One region of the Peribacillus muralis genome, then DNA from elsewhere that is predicted to be linked to it. Evidence: riboswitches for the same ligand, from Rfam matches in the RefSeq annotation. Region 1 holds a riboswitch; each other region holds the start of a gene.
What was found. Region 1 has a riboswitch for S-adenosylmethionine ahead of ABE28_RS21780 (O-acetylhomoserine aminocarboxypropyltransferase/cysteine synthase family protein). Riboswitches for the same ligand answer to the same signal wherever they lie in the genome.
Positions count from the first base shown of each region.

Region 2: another riboswitch for S-adenosylmethionine. It lies ahead of ABE28_RS12095 (YezD family protein); the one in region 1 lies ahead of ABE28_RS21780 (O-acetylhomoserine aminocarboxypropyltransferase/cysteine synthase family protein).
Region 3: another riboswitch for S-adenosylmethionine. It lies ahead of mtnW (2,3-diketo-5-methylthiopentyl-1-phosphate enolase); the one in region 1 lies ahead of ABE28_RS21780 (O-acetylhomoserine aminocarboxypropyltransferase/cysteine synthase family protein).
Region 4: another riboswitch for S-adenosylmethionine. It lies ahead of metK (methionine adenosyltransferase); the one in region 1 lies ahead of ABE28_RS21780 (O-acetylhomoserine aminocarboxypropyltransferase/cysteine synthase family protein).

Region 1 is NZ_CP017080.1:4,470,565-4,474,875, reverse strand. It holds gene ABE28_RS21800 (arsenate reductase family protein) at 63-419, shown strand; gene gcvH (glycine cleavage system protein GcvH) at 516-899, shown strand; gene ABE28_RS21790 (toprim domain-containing protein) at 988-1,338, shown strand; gene ABE28_RS21785 (thioredoxin family protein) at 1,357-1,665, shown strand; SAM riboswitch class I at 1,827-1,932, shown strand; gene ABE28_RS21780 (O-acetylhomoserine aminocarboxypropyltransferase/cysteine synthase family protein) at 2,034-3,344, shown strand; SAM riboswitch class I at 3,464-3,578, shown strand; gene ABE28_RS21775 (methionine ABC transporter ATP-binding protein) at 3,743-4,311, shown strand, end outside.
Region 2 is NZ_CP017080.1:2,485,469-2,489,779, forward strand. It holds gene cysC (adenylyl-sulfate kinase) at 1-126, opposite strand, end outside; gene sat (sulfate adenylyltransferase) at 168-1,316, opposite strand; gene ABE28_RS12090 (phosphoadenylyl-sulfate reductase) at 1,346-2,050, opposite strand; gene ABE28_RS12095 (YezD family protein) at 2,223-2,366, opposite strand; SAM riboswitch class I at 2,519-2,628, opposite strand; gene ssuE (NADPH-dependent FMN reductase) at 2,822-3,364, opposite strand; gene pdxT (pyridoxal 5'-phosphate synthase glutaminase subunit PdxT) at 3,719-4,311, opposite strand, start outside.
Region 3 is NZ_CP017080.1:2,715,586-2,719,896, reverse strand. It holds gene ABE28_RS13155 (carbon-nitrogen family hydrolase) at 1-560, opposite strand, end outside; gene ABE28_RS13150 (pyridoxal phosphate-dependent aminotransferase) at 660-1,832, shown strand; SAM riboswitch class I at 1,948-2,098, shown strand; gene mtnW (2,3-diketo-5-methylthiopentyl-1-phosphate enolase) at 2,202-3,434, shown strand; gene ABE28_RS13140 (2-hydroxy-3-keto-5-methylthiopentenyl-1-phosphate phosphatase) at 3,441-4,100, shown strand; gene ABE28_RS13135 (methylthioribulose 1-phosphate dehydratase) at 4,097-4,311, shown strand, end outside.
Region 4 is NZ_CP017080.1:4,264,994-4,269,304, reverse strand. It holds gene pckA (phosphoenolpyruvate carboxykinase (ATP)) at 100-1,686, opposite strand; SAM riboswitch class I at 2,064-2,226, shown strand; gene metK (methionine adenosyltransferase) at 2,391-3,584, shown strand; gene ABE28_RS20650 (gamma carbonic anhydrase) at 3,746-4,264, opposite strand.

The DNA.
Region 1 (4,311 bases):
TCAAAGACATTTCGTTGTATTGCGTGGAGAAAACGGGTATCCTATTGATAGGTGGTGAAACGATGGGCTTAATATTATATTGGTACCCAAAATGCGGCACATGCCGTAATGCGAAGAAGTGGTTGGATCATCATGAACTGCAATATGAAGCGATCCATATAGCGGAAAATCCGCCTTCTCGAACTGAAATCGAACAATTATATAAAACCAGCGGATTAGAGCTGAAGAAGTTTTTCAATACTAGCGGTCAAAAATATCGGGAGCTGGGCTTGAAGGATAAGCTGAAAGATGCTACGGAAGCAGAGATGCTTGATATATTGGCGACTGACGGGATGCTTCTGAAAAGGCCGATCGTTACCGATGGGGCCAAGGTGACAGTAGGCTTCAAAGAAGAGCAATTCGAACAGGTTTGGAACTAAAATTATACAAAAATTTGGTTAATTCCTTACTTAAATAATGTTTCTACTTTATAATGTAATAGAAAATACAAGCTGTACATATGGAGGGAATCAATAATGACGACAACACCAAAAGAACTTCGTTACACGAAAGAACATGAATGGGTCAAAACCGAAGATGGAACAGTCCGCATCGGGATCACGGCTTTTGCCCAATCGGAACTTGGGGACATCGTTTTCGTCGAGCTTCCGGAGGTCGGTGACGAGCTCAAAGCCAACGAGCCATTTGGAAGTGTTGAATCGGTTAAGACCGTTTCTGAGCTGTATGCTCCGATCAGCGGCAAGGTTGTCGAAGTGAACGAAGATTTAAGTGACAACCCAGAGTATGTGAATGAATCTCCTTTTGAAAAAGCATGGATGATCGTGGTTGAACCAACGAACAGCAGTGATGTTGAAGGGCTTATGAGTGCGGAAGAATATGAAAGCTTGATCAACGGGTAAGACGAAAGAGAGAGGAGGCTGACCGGTCTGCTCTCTTTTTCCTTTTGTGTCTGGCAGTTGTCCACAATTCGTGAAATGGAGTGATGACATGGAATGCGGCGATTATGATAAAGTGATCATTGTAGAAGGCAGCTCCGACAGAAAAAAGGTTGCCTCCGTTTTGAATGAAGTTGTGGAAATAAGATGTACGAATGGGACCATTTCAATAACCAAACTGGATGAATTGGTGGAGGAATTGATGGACCGGGATGTTTATCTCCTCTTTGATGCAGATGAATCGGGAGAAAAGCTGCGAAAGCAATTTCGAAGGGAAATGCCGGAAGCGAACCACCTTTACATTAATAAAATGTACAAAGAAGTGGAAAGCTCGCCGGAACATCATATTGCAACTGTACTTCTATCTGCCAACATGAATGTAAAAATGAAATTTTTAAGTTAAAGGGTGAAAGACTGAGTGATGCAGGAGTGGAAAGAGGAAACGTGCAAGCTAGCTATTGAAAACGGGGAAACCTTTTGCCTATATTTATATACGCCCTTATGCGGCACGTGTCAGGTCGCCTCTAAGATGCTGGATATATCTTTGCAATTATTCCCGGAAATGATGGCAGGCAAAATGAATATGAACTATGTCCAAGGGATGGCCGAAACATATGAAATCGAAAGTGTCCCCTGTTTATTGCTCTTTAAGGGAGGACAACTTCATGAAAAAATATATGCCTTTCAATCCGTTCCGTATCTGTATGGCTTGCTTAAGGAACTTAGCTAGGAACCCAACCGGAAACGGATTGGGTTCTTGGCTTTATTTTTTTCAACGAAAAAAGAAATAAAAACAAAGAATATTCTAACAATTTATTGACTGGGTAATCGTAAAATGCTATATTTTGAATGTAGAAATTACTGTTGCAAGAAAAGATCAAAATTAAATAGTTCTTATCAAGAGTGGCGGAGGGACTGGCCCGACGAAGCCCGGCAACCGGTATACATATATATACGGTGCTAATTCCAGCAGAGTTTTGACTCTGGAAGATGAGGTGTGTATGAAAGCCTCTTCTTGTGGAAGTGGTTTTTTTGTGTAGGATAAGAACCATTCCCAGGCTGTTCCAAATAAATCCATAGAAGAAGAGGAGAAAGCACATGTCAGATAAAAAATTGCGTTTCGAAACATTGAGTGTTCATGGCGGGCTGCAAGCAGATGAAACCGGAGCCCGTGCCGTTCCCATTTATCAAAGCAATGCATACTTGTTCAAAGATACGGATCATGCAGCCAATTTATTTGGTTTAAAGGAAACGGGATATATATATACTAGGCTCCATAATCCGACGGTCAGCGTTTTCGAGGAGAGGATGGCGTTATTGGAAGGCGGTATCGGCGGATTGGCAACTGCAAGCGGAATGGCTGCCATTTCCCTGTCAATCCTCAATATTGCCGGTGCAGGGGATGAAATCGTCTCTGCCTCTACCTTATATGGGGGCACGTATAACCTTTTTGAAAACACCCTTCCTAAATACGGAATTAAAGTGAAGTTCGTATCTCCCGATGATCCTGAGAATTTTAGGAGGGCGATTACGCCAAGAACGAAGGCCATTTTCGCTGAAACGATTGGAAATCCCAGTTTGCGGGTCCTCGATATCGAAGCAGTGGCAAAAATCGCCCATGAAGCCCACATACCTTTGATCATCGACAACACCTTTGCTACACCTTACCTTTGCAGACCGATAGATTTTGGAGCGGATATAGTCATCCATTCCGCTACGAAATGGCTCTTGGGTAATGGAACGACATTAGGCGGTGTCATCGTGGATGGAGGCAAATTCGACTGGAACTCGCCGAACTTCCCTGGCTTTACGGAGCCTGATCCAAGCTACGATGGCTTGGTATATGCCGAGGCAGTTGGTCCTGCGGCCTTCATTACAAAAGCCAGGGTGCAATTGCTTCGTGATTTAGGTCCTGCCCTAAGTGCCCAAAGTGCCTTCCAGTTTACGCTTGGCCTAGAAACGCTGCATGTCAGAATGAAGGAGCATCTTGCAAATACGAAGACCGTCATTCAATACTTGAAAAATCATCCTGCCGTGAAATGGGTATCACATCCAGCTGATGAGGATCACCCGGATAAGCCGCTTACCGATAAATATTTGCCTAAAGGAGCGGGGGCCGTCGTGACCTTCGGAATCCAGGGAGATCGTGAAGCAGGGGCAAGGCTCATCAATTCAGTCGAATTATGGTCACATGTAGCGAATGTCGGCGATGCGAAAAGTTTAATCATCCATCCTGCCAGCACCACCCATCAACAGCTGAATGATGCAGGTCTGGTAAAATCAGGGGTGAGTGCCGATCAAGTCCGGCTATCCATCGGGATAGAAAACGTAGAAGACTTAATAGAGGATTTAGAGCAGGCCATCGAAAAAGCGACGGATATCGTTTCACTGGCATCCAAATCGATTTAAGTAAAAAGTCCTGATATTTTTTGTTCTAGAAATATTATACATTGCACTCCTTTTTTATCTGTGATAAAATTTCTCCATACTAATGAACGTAATGATGTACGAAATATTCTATATATTAGCTCTTATCAAGAGAGGTGGAGGGATGTGCCCGATGAAGCCCGGCAACCGACAAGGAGGTTTTTCCTTGGAAAGGTGCCAATTCACACAAAGTGTAAACACTTTGGAAGATGAGAGGAAGGCCAGTTTCTTTATCTGCCTTTCTGCTCATGCAGAAAGGTTTTTTTATTTTTAAATTTAGGAAACCCTAAGCATGTGCATGGGTAAAGAAACGCAAGCTGGATTATGTAGAGAAAGCAACTAAGTTCATAGGTTTTATAGGATAAAAGAGGTGAGCAAGAATGATTACATTGACGAAGGTCAGTAAGCTGTTTCGGACAGGAAAAGGAAGCAGCGATACGATCAGGGCTGTAAATAACGTAAACGTTGAAATAAATAAAGGTGAGATTTTCGGTATCATTGGCTACAGCGGGGCAGGGAAAAGTACCTTGATCAGAATGCTCAATGGCTTGGAGACACCGACTGAAGGATCCGTTATCGTAGCAGATAAGGAAATTTCCAAAATCAAAGGAGCTAAGCTTCGCAAGGCCCGTCAGGAAATCAGCATGATATTCCAGCACTTCAATCTGTTGTGGTCCAGGACCGTTCAGGAGAATATAGCCTTTCCGTTGGAAATTGCGGGGGTTTCGAAAACTGAACGGACGAAGCGTGTCAACGAATTGATCAAATTGGTCGGACTGGAAGGCAGGGAGAAGGCATATCCTTCACAACTGAGCGGCGGGCAAAAGCAAAGGGTTGGTATCGCAAGGGCCCTTGCCAACGATCCGAAAGTACTGCTGTGTGATGAAGCGACTTCCGCTTTGGACCCACAGACCACGGATTCCATACTCGAATTGCTCGTTGATATCAA
Region 2 (4,311 bases), 2.0 Mb from region 1:
CGTTGATTTCCCTGATCCCGACAGGCCCGTAAACCATAGGACCGTGCTCTCATGTCCGTTCTGCTTCCGGCGCAGTTCCTTGGTCAATGACGATTCATGCCATGTTACATTTGTGTTTTTACTCATTATGCTCCCCCTCTTACTGCACTTCTTCATATTTTTACCAATCAGTTAAAAACTTCATTCTTTTTTAGCCCTTCGATCAACACCTCAATGACTTCTTTACGGCTAAATGTAGCTGGAGGAATTTCACCATTTCGCAGCATTTCCCTTACCTTCGTTCCGGAAAGGATTACATGATCCTCCTTGTCATGCGGACAAGTTTTGGCTGATGCCATATTACCGCAAGCTTTGCAATAAAAACTATGTTCGAAAAATAACAGGGTAATCCCTAGCTCATCCGCATTAAAATTCCCGAAGATTTTTTGCGCATCATAAGTGCCATAATAATCGCCAACCCCAGCATGATCACGGCCGACAATAAAATGGGTACAGCCATAGTTTTTACGTACCATCGCATGGAAAATGGCTTCCCTCGGTCCTGCATATCGCATCGCGGCAGGGAAAACGGCAAGGGAGACCCGATTCTCGGGATAATATTTTTCAAGAAGCACCTTATAGCTCTCCATTCGAACATCAGCCGGAATGTCATCAGATTTAGTGGCACCTACAAGCGGATTCAAGAATAGACCGTCGACGATTTCCAAAGCTGTCTTTTGGATATATTCATGGGCACGGTGGACTGGGTTCCTGGTCTGGAATCCGACAACCGTTTTCCACCCCTTCGCTGCAAAAGCTTCCCTCGTCTCGACAGGATCCAAATAATGAGCATGAAATAGGGAACGTTCAATCCTTTTGACCAATTTTATTTCACCGCCGGCATATACATTTCCACGTTCATATAAATTTTTCACCCCTGGATGCTTCTCGTCATCCGTCTGATAAACCAACGTCGCTTCCAATGTTTTATCTGGAGTGAAGATATCGGAAACAGTAAGGACGCCGTATGTTTCCCCCTCATGCGTAAGCTTTACTTCCTCTCCGATAGTAAGGGTCTTTGCTGACGATTCCGATAATGGCAGTGTAATCGGTATGCTCCAAACATGGCCGCTGCTCAGTCTCATAGTTTTGACAACAGCCTCGTAGTCTCTTTTTGTGAAAAAGCCTTTTATCGGGCTATATGCGCCCGTCCCTATCAACTCAAGGTCACTTAAGGCAATCGCATCAATTTCGACTGAATTTTTTATTTTACCAGTATCATATGTTGGTTCCCAAAGATCGATTAAAGTTCCTCCGTGAGGCAGACTGTTTGTCATGCTAATTTCCCCCTATGTTTTCTATTTATTTAGGATAAATGCAAGCCGCATTCCGTTTTTTGAGCGCCTTGCCAGCGTCCTGAGCGTAAATCATCCGCATTAATGGCAGCTGAAGTGCAGGTCTTACAGCCAATACTCGGATAACCGTTATCATGCAGGATATTATATGGCAGTCCATTTTTATGTGCATACCGCCAAACGTCCTTCCATGTCCAATGGATTAGCGGACAAATCTTAATTGATTGGAACTTATTATCTCTATTGATGTACTCGGTTGCGGCCCTTGTTTCGGATTGCTCGCGTCTCAGCCCAGACAGCCAAGCCGTTGCCGTCGAAAGCACCTCAGTAAGTGGAGTGATTTTACGGATATGACAACACTTATTAGAGTCACTTAGCCATAATTCGTCTCCATATTCCGAAGCTTGTTCCTCCAGCGTCAAAGCAGGTTTCTTCATCTCTATTGAAAGGTCCGGATATTTTTTTTTCACTTGATCGATCAATTGATACGTTTCCTCAAAATGGACATCCGTATCGAGGAAAACGATTTTGGCCGCAGGGTTCACCTTTGCCAGTAAATCCGTAAGCACGATGCCTTCTATCCCAAAGCTACACGCATATATGAGCTTATTCCCGTATTCTTCATTAGCCCATTTCAGTACCTCCAAAGCCCCTTTTGTCTCACTATCTTCAGGAAAGACCGGTAAAGAATCACAATTGAAATTTTCGTATTTAATTAATGCAACCAACCTTATAGCCCCCTCTAAAACTTGCTTGCGTATCAATGGCTGGAGTAACAGGTGATCGGAACCCACTGTATCTTTAATTCTAGGAAAAAGAGACGAATTTAACCAATATTCTCTTTATATTAGTTAAACACGCCTCTAGTTTTTCTAGTCAGCAGCTGTCTTATTTAATTCTAAGCTTTTCATTTCTTTCCATTTGAATGATTTTACCATCTTGGACAACAAGTGTGATGGATCCATACTTCATTGAATGAAGCATTTCTTGAAGTCTTTCAAATATTTCCTCAAGCTGATTCTCTTTATCCAAAATAGTTCCTCCTTTAAGAAAATCGACCACTCATTTAATTTTCTTAAATTTATATAATTCCACTCAACCTTACATTGTTATGGATTATTCAAAATTTTTATAAAAAACAAAAATCTTTCCATAATGGAAAGATTTCAAGGTAAATAACCATTACCTTATCTTCCAAAATGGTGAACCATTTTGTTGGATGTAGCACCTTGCATACATCATGCAGGTTGCTGGACTTCAAAGGGCCAATTCCCTCCGTCGCTCTGGATAAGTTTTATTATTTTAAATATTACCATATATTCAATCCTTGTCAATGGAGTTTTCTTATAAAACAACTTGGATTAATTAAATGGATGAATTGTAATTATTATACACGATATTCATTTTCTATTTTTTTGTCCATGTCCTACATGCTTGCATTTATGGATGATCTGCAATTGAATGAATTAGCTATGCAAGAAACGGAATCAGAGTGACACATTTCTTAATTGAATTGCCTCTACAAATTCCTGAACTTGACCTTGGACGCGATCGACCAGGTTCACATCATGAATCGGGTTTTCTGGAGTTGTTTTATCTATTTCCTTATCAACGAAATAAATGCCTTGCAATGGCTCGCCTTTTAAGATGGAAATTAACGGCTTTAGTGCATAATCAATCGCCAATAAATGCCTGTGGCTCCCCCCGATCATAATCGGAAGCACCGGTTTTCCCTTAAACGCATTTTCCGGCAGCAAATCAATCAATGCTTTCAATACACCCGTGTAGGATGCTTTATATACAGGTGATCCAATGATGATTCCCCTCGCTTTAGAAATCTTTTCTGCAAGCTTTAAAATTTCTTCGCTGTTATAAAGGCCTTGGAACAAATCATCTGCTGAAAATTCGGTAATTGAATAATATGCTGTGGCAAAGCCCTCTTTCTCAACTAATGATTGAATATGTTTCAGTGAAATGTCCGTTCTTGATGGAATTGCAGGACTTCCTGATAATATGACAATTTCGCTCATGTACATTTCCTCCTATTATCTTATTTCCAAACTTGCACTTTCCTTCATGTATTATCTGTTATTTAATTTTATCGTAATAGTCTGAAAAATAGAAGTCAACTTACAACCCTTGGCCAGTTGTTGTTTATTTTCGTTTATTCCAACGAAATCGAACGTACCTATCTATATAAAACCTGAACGAATGGAATAATGCGTTTTTCAGTGCGGATCGTGAAGAGCGATTGCTTCAGTGAAAATCAATTCGACATAATCGTGAAAAAGGTCGTGCCAATAATTTATAGGGTTAAAAAAATATAGACAAACTCTATGAAATGAGTTTGTCTATATTCTGGACTCGATAGTGACAGCTGCTTTTTAACCGATTTTCAAATCTGCCTCTTTCAAGGATGCTTTTACCATATCTATAAAAAGTCGCATAAAACGATCATCACCCGTTAATTCCGGATGAAAAGCACTGACAAGGACATGTTCCTGTCTTGCAGCGACGACTTTATTATCATATTCAGCCAAAATCTCCACATCCACCCCAGCTCCAACAGCATATGGAGCACGGATGAAAACGGCTTTGAATGGTTCTTCCATTCCATTGATCGATAAGTTCGCCTCAAAGCTATCACGTTGACGGCCAAATCCGTTTCTTTTCACGGAAATATCCATCAATTCAAGATAAGCCTTTTCATCGCCAGACAAACGATTGGCCGCCAATACCATTCCCGCACAAGTACCGAAAATCGGTTTTTTTTGGTCAAAGAATGTTTTGATTGGACCCATAAAGCCATAGCGATCCATAAGCTTTCTCATCGTCGTACTTTCCCCGCCAGGTATGATCAAGCCATCGATTTCGCTTAACTGTGATGGTTTTTTTACGATTAATGCTTGCGCACCGGCTGAATCGATTTGGTTCAAGTGTTCTTCAATTGCTCCCTGTAATCCTAAGACACCGATCG
Region 3 (4,311 bases), 1.8 Mb from region 1:
CGGCTGATCAATAAGCTCCTCCAGTGATCAAGTCTAGGCTTCGGCCATTCTGCGGTAACGAACAGAACTTCTGCCCCGCGAGCGGAATGGGCACGCTGCCACTCCGGAAAGCGAATGTCATAACAAATGAAACCAGCACATATTTTGTCATCAAGTGTAAATAAACCATCATTCTCGCCTGGCTGCAGGAAATGATGTTCATCCATTAACTGAAATAAGTGAAGCTTATCATATTCTTTAACGAGGTTTCCGTTTTTATCGATGATGATCATCGTGTTATATATGCCTTTGTGCGTTTTTTTGGCGATGGACCCGCCAACGATATGGATTTGGTGCTTTCGCGCCATATTTTTTATAAATCCGATCGTCTTTTCGGCTTCTACATCACCAATCTCATTCAATCTGGTCAAGTCATAGCCCGTAGTCCATAGCTCTGGTAAAATTACGATATCGGCCGCTGCGTTTACGGCCTTCTCCACCCATTGTTCAGCATGCTGATAATTGATATCCGGTTGTCCGAAGGCAATATCCATCTGGATACAAGCTATTTTCCATTTCATCAATAAAAACCTCCATAAGTAAAAAATGCTTTACAAGACTATGATAAACATATATCATTTGTGACTAGAATTTCAAGAAATTTCAGAGAAGGTGAATAAATGTTGCAATTCGAAAAATCGAAGCAGCTTCAGGAACTCCCCAAGCAGTTTTTTGCTTCATTGGTCGCAAAGGTCAATGCGATTACTGCGCAAGGGCATGACGTGATTAACCTGGGTCAAGGGAATCCCGATCAACCGACGCCTGAGCATATCGTGAAAAGGTTACAAACAGCAGCTGAAAAAACGATCAACCATAAATATTCGCCGTTCAGGGGACATCAATATTTAAAAGATGCTGCAGCTTCCTTTTATGAACGGGAATATGGCGTCAAGCTCGATCCAAAAAGTGAAATAGCCATTCTTTTTGGCGGTAAGGCAGGACTTGTCGAATTGCCGCAGTGTTTATTGAATCCAGGAGATACGATACTCGTACCAGATCCCGGCTATCCTGATTATCTTTCCGGTGTCGTTTTGGCTCAGGCGCAAATGGAACGCATGCCGTTGAAGGAGGAAAATGCTTTTCTACCGAATTACGAAGCTATACATAAAGATGTGCTCGATAAAGCCAAAATGATGTTCTTGAACTATCCGAATAATCCTACAGGTGCATCCGCAACCGGAGAATTTTTTAGCGAAACCGTATCCTATGCTAAAGAGCATTCAATTTGTGTGGTCCATGATTTTGCGTATGGGGCAATAGGTTACACTGGAAGAAAACCGATTAGCTTTCTCCAGGCAGAGGGAGCGAAGGATGTCGGGATAGAAATATATACACTCTCGAAAACTTACAATATGGCAGGATGGAGGGTCGGCTTTGCTGTAGGCAACAAAAGTGTCATTGAAGCTCTTGAACTGCTGCAGGACCATTTATATGTGAGCCTTTTTCCGGCGATACAGGAGGCTGCAGCAACCGCCTTGCTTGATTCGCAAGAGTGTGTAGAGGAATTGGTGAAGGTGTATGAGGGGCGCAGGAATGTTTTCATCGAGGGGTTACGGGACATTGGCTGGGAGGTTAAAGCTCCGGATGCTTCTTTTTTTGCCTGGCTTAAAATACCAACGGGATTCACCTCCGAGAGCTTTGCCGATCATTTATTAACGCACGCCCACGTGGCGGTAGCTGCTGGAAATGGGTTCGGCGAATTTGGCGAAGGATACGTCAGGGTCGGGCTTCTGACCTCCGAAGAGCGGCTCAAGGAGGCTGTAGGGCGGATACGCAGGTTAAATCTGTTTTAAACTTTAGTGAATCCTCATACAATTAAAAACTTATTGACAAAGTATGGATTACCTGTCAGAATACTAAATAAATTCTTAATCTTTCGAAACTACCATGTACCTATATATCAGCGTTTTCTTATTTTGAGCAGGTGGAGGGACTAGCCCGATGAAGCCCAGCAACCGACCGTAATTCCATTGTAAGATGGGGCGGAATCCTCCGCCGGACTTTCTCGTCCACAGGGCACGGTGCTAATTCTTGCAGCATATGTGCTGGGAGATAAGAAGATGGCTTTTTTAAAGCCTCTTCGTCATGAAGGGGCTTTTACTATTATTAAAGAGTCCGATAATGACTTCGTGAGATTACTAACGTGTTATAGGAGTGATCAAATGAGCGAGATAATCGCCACTTATTTAATTCATGATTTTAATGGGAATCACGAAAAAAAAGCGGAAGGCATCGCCTTGGGCCTGACTGTAGGAACATGGACGGACCTGCCCCAGCTGGTTCAAAAGCAGCTGGAAAAGCATAAGGGTCGCGTCGTCTCCGTATCGCCGCTTTCCGAAGAAGAGGGGGCAAACCGGTACTTCGATCGTAAGGTGTATCGTTCGATCATTAAAATCGCGTATCCGGCAGGAAATTTCTCAAATGATTTGCCAGCCATTTTGACCACGGTCTTCGGAAAACTGTCATTGGACGGTGCGGTTAAATTGATCGACCTTGATTTTATCGGGGATATCGAAAAAGCTTTCCCCGGTCCCAGATATGGCATTACAGGAATCAGGAAAAAGATTGGAGTGTATGACCGGCCGCTAGTCATGAGCATTTTCAAAGGTGTATTAGGGCGTGATCTAACGTTCCATAATGAGCAATTGAAGCAACAAGCGTTGGGGGGTGTCGACCTTGTTAAAGATGATGAAATCCTCTTTGATCAGGGACAGACGCCATTTATTGAAAGAATCAAAACCGGCAAGAAAATATTGACCGAAGTCCATGAAAGTACTGGTCACCGGACGTTATATGCCGTCAATCTATCAGGAAAGACATTCGAGTTATTGGATAAGGCGAAACAAGCGGCAGATGCGGGTGCAGACGCTTTATTGTTCAACGTCCATACATATGGCTTGGATGTATTGCAAGCCCTGAGTGAACATGATCAAATCAAGCTGCCGATCATGGCCCATCCGTCATTTAGCGGAGCGTTGGGCTCATCCTCCTTTTATGGTGTCGGCTATCCACTATTGCTTGGTAAATTAGTCAGGCTATCAGGTGCGGATCTATCATTATTCCCATCCCCTTATGGAAATGTCGCACTTGAAAAAGAGGAAGCATTGGCGATCGCCAGTGCATTGACGAAAGACGAACCTTCATGGAAAGAAGCATTTCCAGTTCCTTCAGCTGGTATTCATCCAGGGATGGTACCCGATTTGATCAAGGATTTCGGACTGGACAGTGTCATCAATGCCGGAGGCGGAATACACGGGCACCCTGACGGAGCTAAGGGCGGGGCAGAGGCCTTTCGTTCTGCTGTGGAAGCCGTCCTTGAAGGAAAGGACCTAGCTGAGGCGGCGTCAAATGAAGAAGCATTAAAAAAAGCGCTTGTTTTATGGGGAGGACTATGAGAAAGCATGAAACCAATCATCTTTTGTGATTTTGACGGAACGATAACCAACACGGATAACATCATTTCCATCATGAAAAAATTCGCTCCCCCGGAATGGGAAAGGTTGAAGGATGACGTTCTTCGGCAAAAAATCAGCATATCCTCTGGGGTTGGGGAAATGTTTTCCCTGCTTGATAGTGACCTGAAGGCAGAAATCATTCAATTCGTGAAGGAGAAAGCACACATCCGGCCAGGTTTCCATGATTTCGTTGAGTATACGAAACAAGCTGGGTTTCCTTTATATATCGTAAGCGGAGGCATGGATTTTTTCATTGCCCCACTATTAAATGACATCTTGCCCACAGGCACGGTTTTTTGTAACAATGCCCACTTTGATAAGAAAAAGATCTATATTGAGTGGCCGCATGCTTGTGATGAGCAATGTAATAATGAGTGCGGCTGCTGTAAGCCGTCGATTATGAGGCAAATGGCTGGTGCGGATGACTTCATGTATGTAATTGGTGATTCCGTGACTGATTTTGAAGCGGCAAAACGGGCTGATTTTGTTATAGCCCGTGATATATTGCTTGAGAAATGCATAAGTGAAGGTCTGCCGCATCGAGGGTTCGAAACGTTTTATGATGTAATGGAGATTTTAAAGCAGCGTGAGGAGGTAAAGTCTTGAACACCGATACGAAGGAGTGGCTGGAGCTAGCGGAAATCAAAGCGGAACTCGCCGAACGAGATTGGTTTATGGGTACAAGCGGAAACCTTTCCATCCGCGAGCCCGATGGCCCAACCTTTTATATTACGGCAAGCGGTAAGGACAAACGAAAACAAACGGATTCCGATTTTTTATTGGTAGATTTAAAAGGAAGCCCCGTCCAGGAGACGGA
Region 4 (4,311 bases), 210 kb from region 1:
GGGCTATTGGAAGAAAGACTCGTGTATCCTAGCCGCAATCAATTTATAGATGGAAAAAGGGACCAAGCATGGAGCCTGGTCCCTTTGTGTATATGCTTTTTAAGCGATCGGTCCGCCAAGATCTTCGATTTCGTTTGGAACGCTTCCGAATTTCTTGAAGTTTGCCCGGAATTGAGCGGCAAGGTCTGTTGCGGATTGTTTATAAGCTTCAGGATCTGCCCAAGTCTTGATTGGCTGAAGCACTTCATCCGGTACACCTGGAACATGTAGCGGAATGTTCAAGCCGAAGATTTCATCCTTGACCGTTTCGATGTTTGCCAATTCCCCTTCGAGTGCAGCCTGGACCATGGCACGGGTGTAAGCAAGTTTCATGCGGCTTCCAGTTCCGTACGCTCCGCCTGTCCATCCCGTGTTGACAAGGTATACTTTTGCGTTGTGCTCGTCAATTTTATCACCAAGCATTTCAGCATAGCGTGTAGCAGGTAACGGTAAGAATGGTGAACCGAAGCAAGTGGAGAATGTCGCTTCTGGTGAAGTTACGCCTCTTTCCGTTCCAGCTAACTTGCTCGTGTATCCACTTAGGAAATGGAACATGGCTTGTTCCTTGGACAGCTTGCTGATTGGAGGCAGTACGCCTGAAGCATCAGCAGTCAGGAAAATGATCGTATTTGGGTGCCCGGCAATACTTGGGTTCACGATGTTATCGATCGCTTGCATTTGGTATGCAGCACGGGTATTTTCAGTCAATGAACTATCATCATAATCCGCTTCGCGAGTATCCGGATCGACAACTACATTTTCCAGGACGGCTCCAAAACGGATGGCATCGAAGATTTGTGGTTCTTTTTCGCGTGATAGGTTGATCGTTTTCGCATAACAGCCGCCCTCAATGTTGAAAACACCGTTAGAAGCCCAGCCATGCTCATCATCACCGATCAGTTTGCGATTCGTGTCAGCAGATAAAGTGGTTTTGCCTGTACCGGACAGTCCGAAGAATAAAGCGACGTCCCCTTCACGTCCTACGTTAGCAGAGCAATGCATAGGAAGGATTCCAGCCTCTGGAAGTAAGTAGTTCATGATCGAGAAGATCGATTTTTTCATTTCACCTGCATATTCCGTTCCGCCGATCAGGATGGTACGGCGTTCAAACGAAACGATGATGAACGTTTCGGATTTCGTTCCGTCCACTGCAGGATCAGCTTTGAAGTTGGGTGCTGAAAGGATCGTGAATTCTGCTTCGTGGCCTCTCAGCTCCTCTTCGTTCGGACGGATGAATAAAGTATGGGCGAAAAGATTATGCCAAGCATATTCATTAACGACACGGATAGGAAGGCGTGATGATTCTTCTGCACCAGCGAAACCTTTGAAAACGAAAATCTCTTCTTTTGCTTTTAAGTAGTCAATTACTTTATTATATAGCTTATTGAACACATCTTCGGAAATTGGCTGGTTCACTGGGCCCCAATCGACTTTATCTTTAACGGATGCTTCCTCGACGATATATTTATCTTTAGGTGAACGACCCGTGTATTTGCCTGTTTCGGCCTTGACTGCGCCAGTTGATGTTAAAACGCCTTCATTCCTGCTTAATACCTTTTCGACCAATTTGGGAACCGAAAGCTGAGTTTGCACGTTGTGTCCTGTTAATAATTGGTGTAACTCATTAGAAACGTCTACAGAATTCATATATGAGGTACCTTCCTTTGTTTAAGTTTTATATTACAATTAGTATAACACATTTATTTAAATAGTCTATACTATTCCGTCTGATTTGTGATAATTTTCAATTGGTTGAATTCCTCATTTTAAGTGGGCAGGAACCATGTGAAGATTCCTGCATATGCTTTAATGTAAGTCGCTCTCCTTTATTTTAATAGGAAGTGATTAAGCTTTTTCATCATTGGTTAAAAATGGTGTTTTGATCGTTAGGCATCCGGAATCCCTTCCATGACGGGGAATCGGAGTTTATTGTATCCATGTTGGCCTCGGATGATAAATGTTCTTGATAGAAAAACATTGACAAATTCCGACCCAATACGATAATATCTTAAATTGTACGGATTCTCTTATCCCGAGTTGGTGGAGGGACAGGCCCTTTGAAACCCAGCAACCTGCCATATTGAACTTGACTCCAAGAGTAATCGCCGAAAATAAAGCGATGTTCTTCAAGGAAAAGTGGTGATGGTGCTAACCTGAGCAAGGTAAAAAACCCTTGAACGATAAGAGTGAAAGGATAGAAGACAGAATGTTAAACCTTTCCTCATTTTCCAGGGAAGGTTTTTGTGTTTTTTAAGTAATTCTGTGTCTATAGTTGAAGCTAATAAGGGAAACGAGTTCCGTAAAAAAAATCAGGCTAATGCCTACCACATACTAACTTCCAAGGAGGAAATATGATGTCAAAGAAACGTCTATTTACTTCTGAATCTGTTACAGAGGGCCATCCGGACAAGATTTGTGATCAGATTTCAGATTCCATTTTAGATGCTATCCTTGCTAAGGATGCAAATGCGCGTGTTGCGTGTGAAACAAGTGTTACGACAGGTCTTGTGCTTGTTGCTGGTGAAATTACAACATCCGCTTACGTGGATATTCCGCGTATCGTTCGTGATACGATTGCAGGAATTGGCTATACTCGCGCGAAATACGGCTTTGATGCTGAAACGTGTGCTGTATTGAGCTCGATCGATGAGCAGTCTGCCGATATCGCAGCTGGCGTCGATAAAGCTTTGGAAGCACGTGAAGGTAGCATGTCAGAAGAAGAAATCGATGCAATCGGTGCAGGGGACCAAGGTCTTATGTTCGGATTTGCTTGTAATGAAACAGAAGAGCTTATGCCGCTTCCGATCTCATTGGCACACAAGCTTTCATTCCGCTTGACTCAAGTTCGTAAAGATGAAACACTTGCTTACCTTCGCCCAGATGGTAAAACACAGGTAACTGTGGAGTATGATGAAAATAACCGTCCTGTACGTGTAGATACAATCGTCATCTCGACACAGCATGATGCAGAGGTCACGCTTGAGCAAATTCAAGCCGATTTAAAAGAGCATGTGATCAAAGCGGTCGTTCCTGCTGAATTGATCGATGCCGAAACTAAATACTTCATCAACCCGACTGGCCGTTTCGTAATCGGCGGACCTCAAGGGGATGCAGGTCTTACTGGCCGTAAAATCATCGTTGATACGTACGGCGGATACGCTCGTCACGGCGGCGGTGCATTCTCTGGTAAGGATGCTACGAAAGTTGACCGTTCTGCGGCATACGCTGCTCGTTACGTTGCCAAAAACATCGTGGCAGCCGGCCTGGCTGACAAAGCCGAAGTCCAATTGGCATATGCAATCGGTGTGGCAGAGCCTGTATCGATCTCGGTTGATACATTCGGAACCGGCACAGTTAGCGAAGACGTCCTTGTTGACCTGGTTCGCGCTAACTTCGACCTTCGCCCGGCAGGCATCATCAAAATGCTTGATCTTCGTCGCCCAATCTACAAACAGACAGCTGCATACGGACACTTTGGCCGTACCGATGTCGATCTTCCATGGGAACGTACAGATAAAGCAGAAACACTAAAAGCACAAGCATGATCCATATGGAAAAGGTGCGCCGCTAATTGCGGCGCACCTTTTTTGTAGGATTAATTTTGCCTGCAGAGGGAATAATTCAATAAACCCGCTGAGTGGTATATTTCGAGCTAAAAAGAGGCTTCGGTTTGGTTCAAGACTTGAAATGCCGCGGTTAACCTAATTTATTTTATGCGGTCTGCGCTTTTGTAGTATTGTCCTTTTTCGGCATATTCGCGTACGATTCGTTCCATGTCTTGACGGTCTTCCTCATTGATTTCCCGAATCACTTTGGCTGGACGTCCGAAGGCGAGCATATTGGGCGGGATGACCTTGCCCTGGGGAACGAGACTGCCGGCACCGATGAAAGCCCCTTCGCCGATTTCGGCTGCGTCAAGTATGATCGATCCCATGCCGATCAGGGCACCTTTACGGATTTTGCAGCTATGTAAAATGACCTGATGGCCAATGGTCACTTCATCTTCAATGATCAATGGATTATTGGGGCTTTGGTGAAGGACGCTATTATCTTGGATACTTACTTTTTTTCCTATGATGGTTGGGGCTACATCACCGCGGATGACGGAATTGAACCAGATGGATGATTGGTCACCAATTTTCACATCGCCTGTCACGACTGCATTCTCCGCAATATAAGCACTTTCGGCAATTTCCGGTTCCTTGCCCTTGAACGGATAAATAATCATTTTCAATCATTTCCTTTCCGAAGTGAATGTTTTTATGTATTATT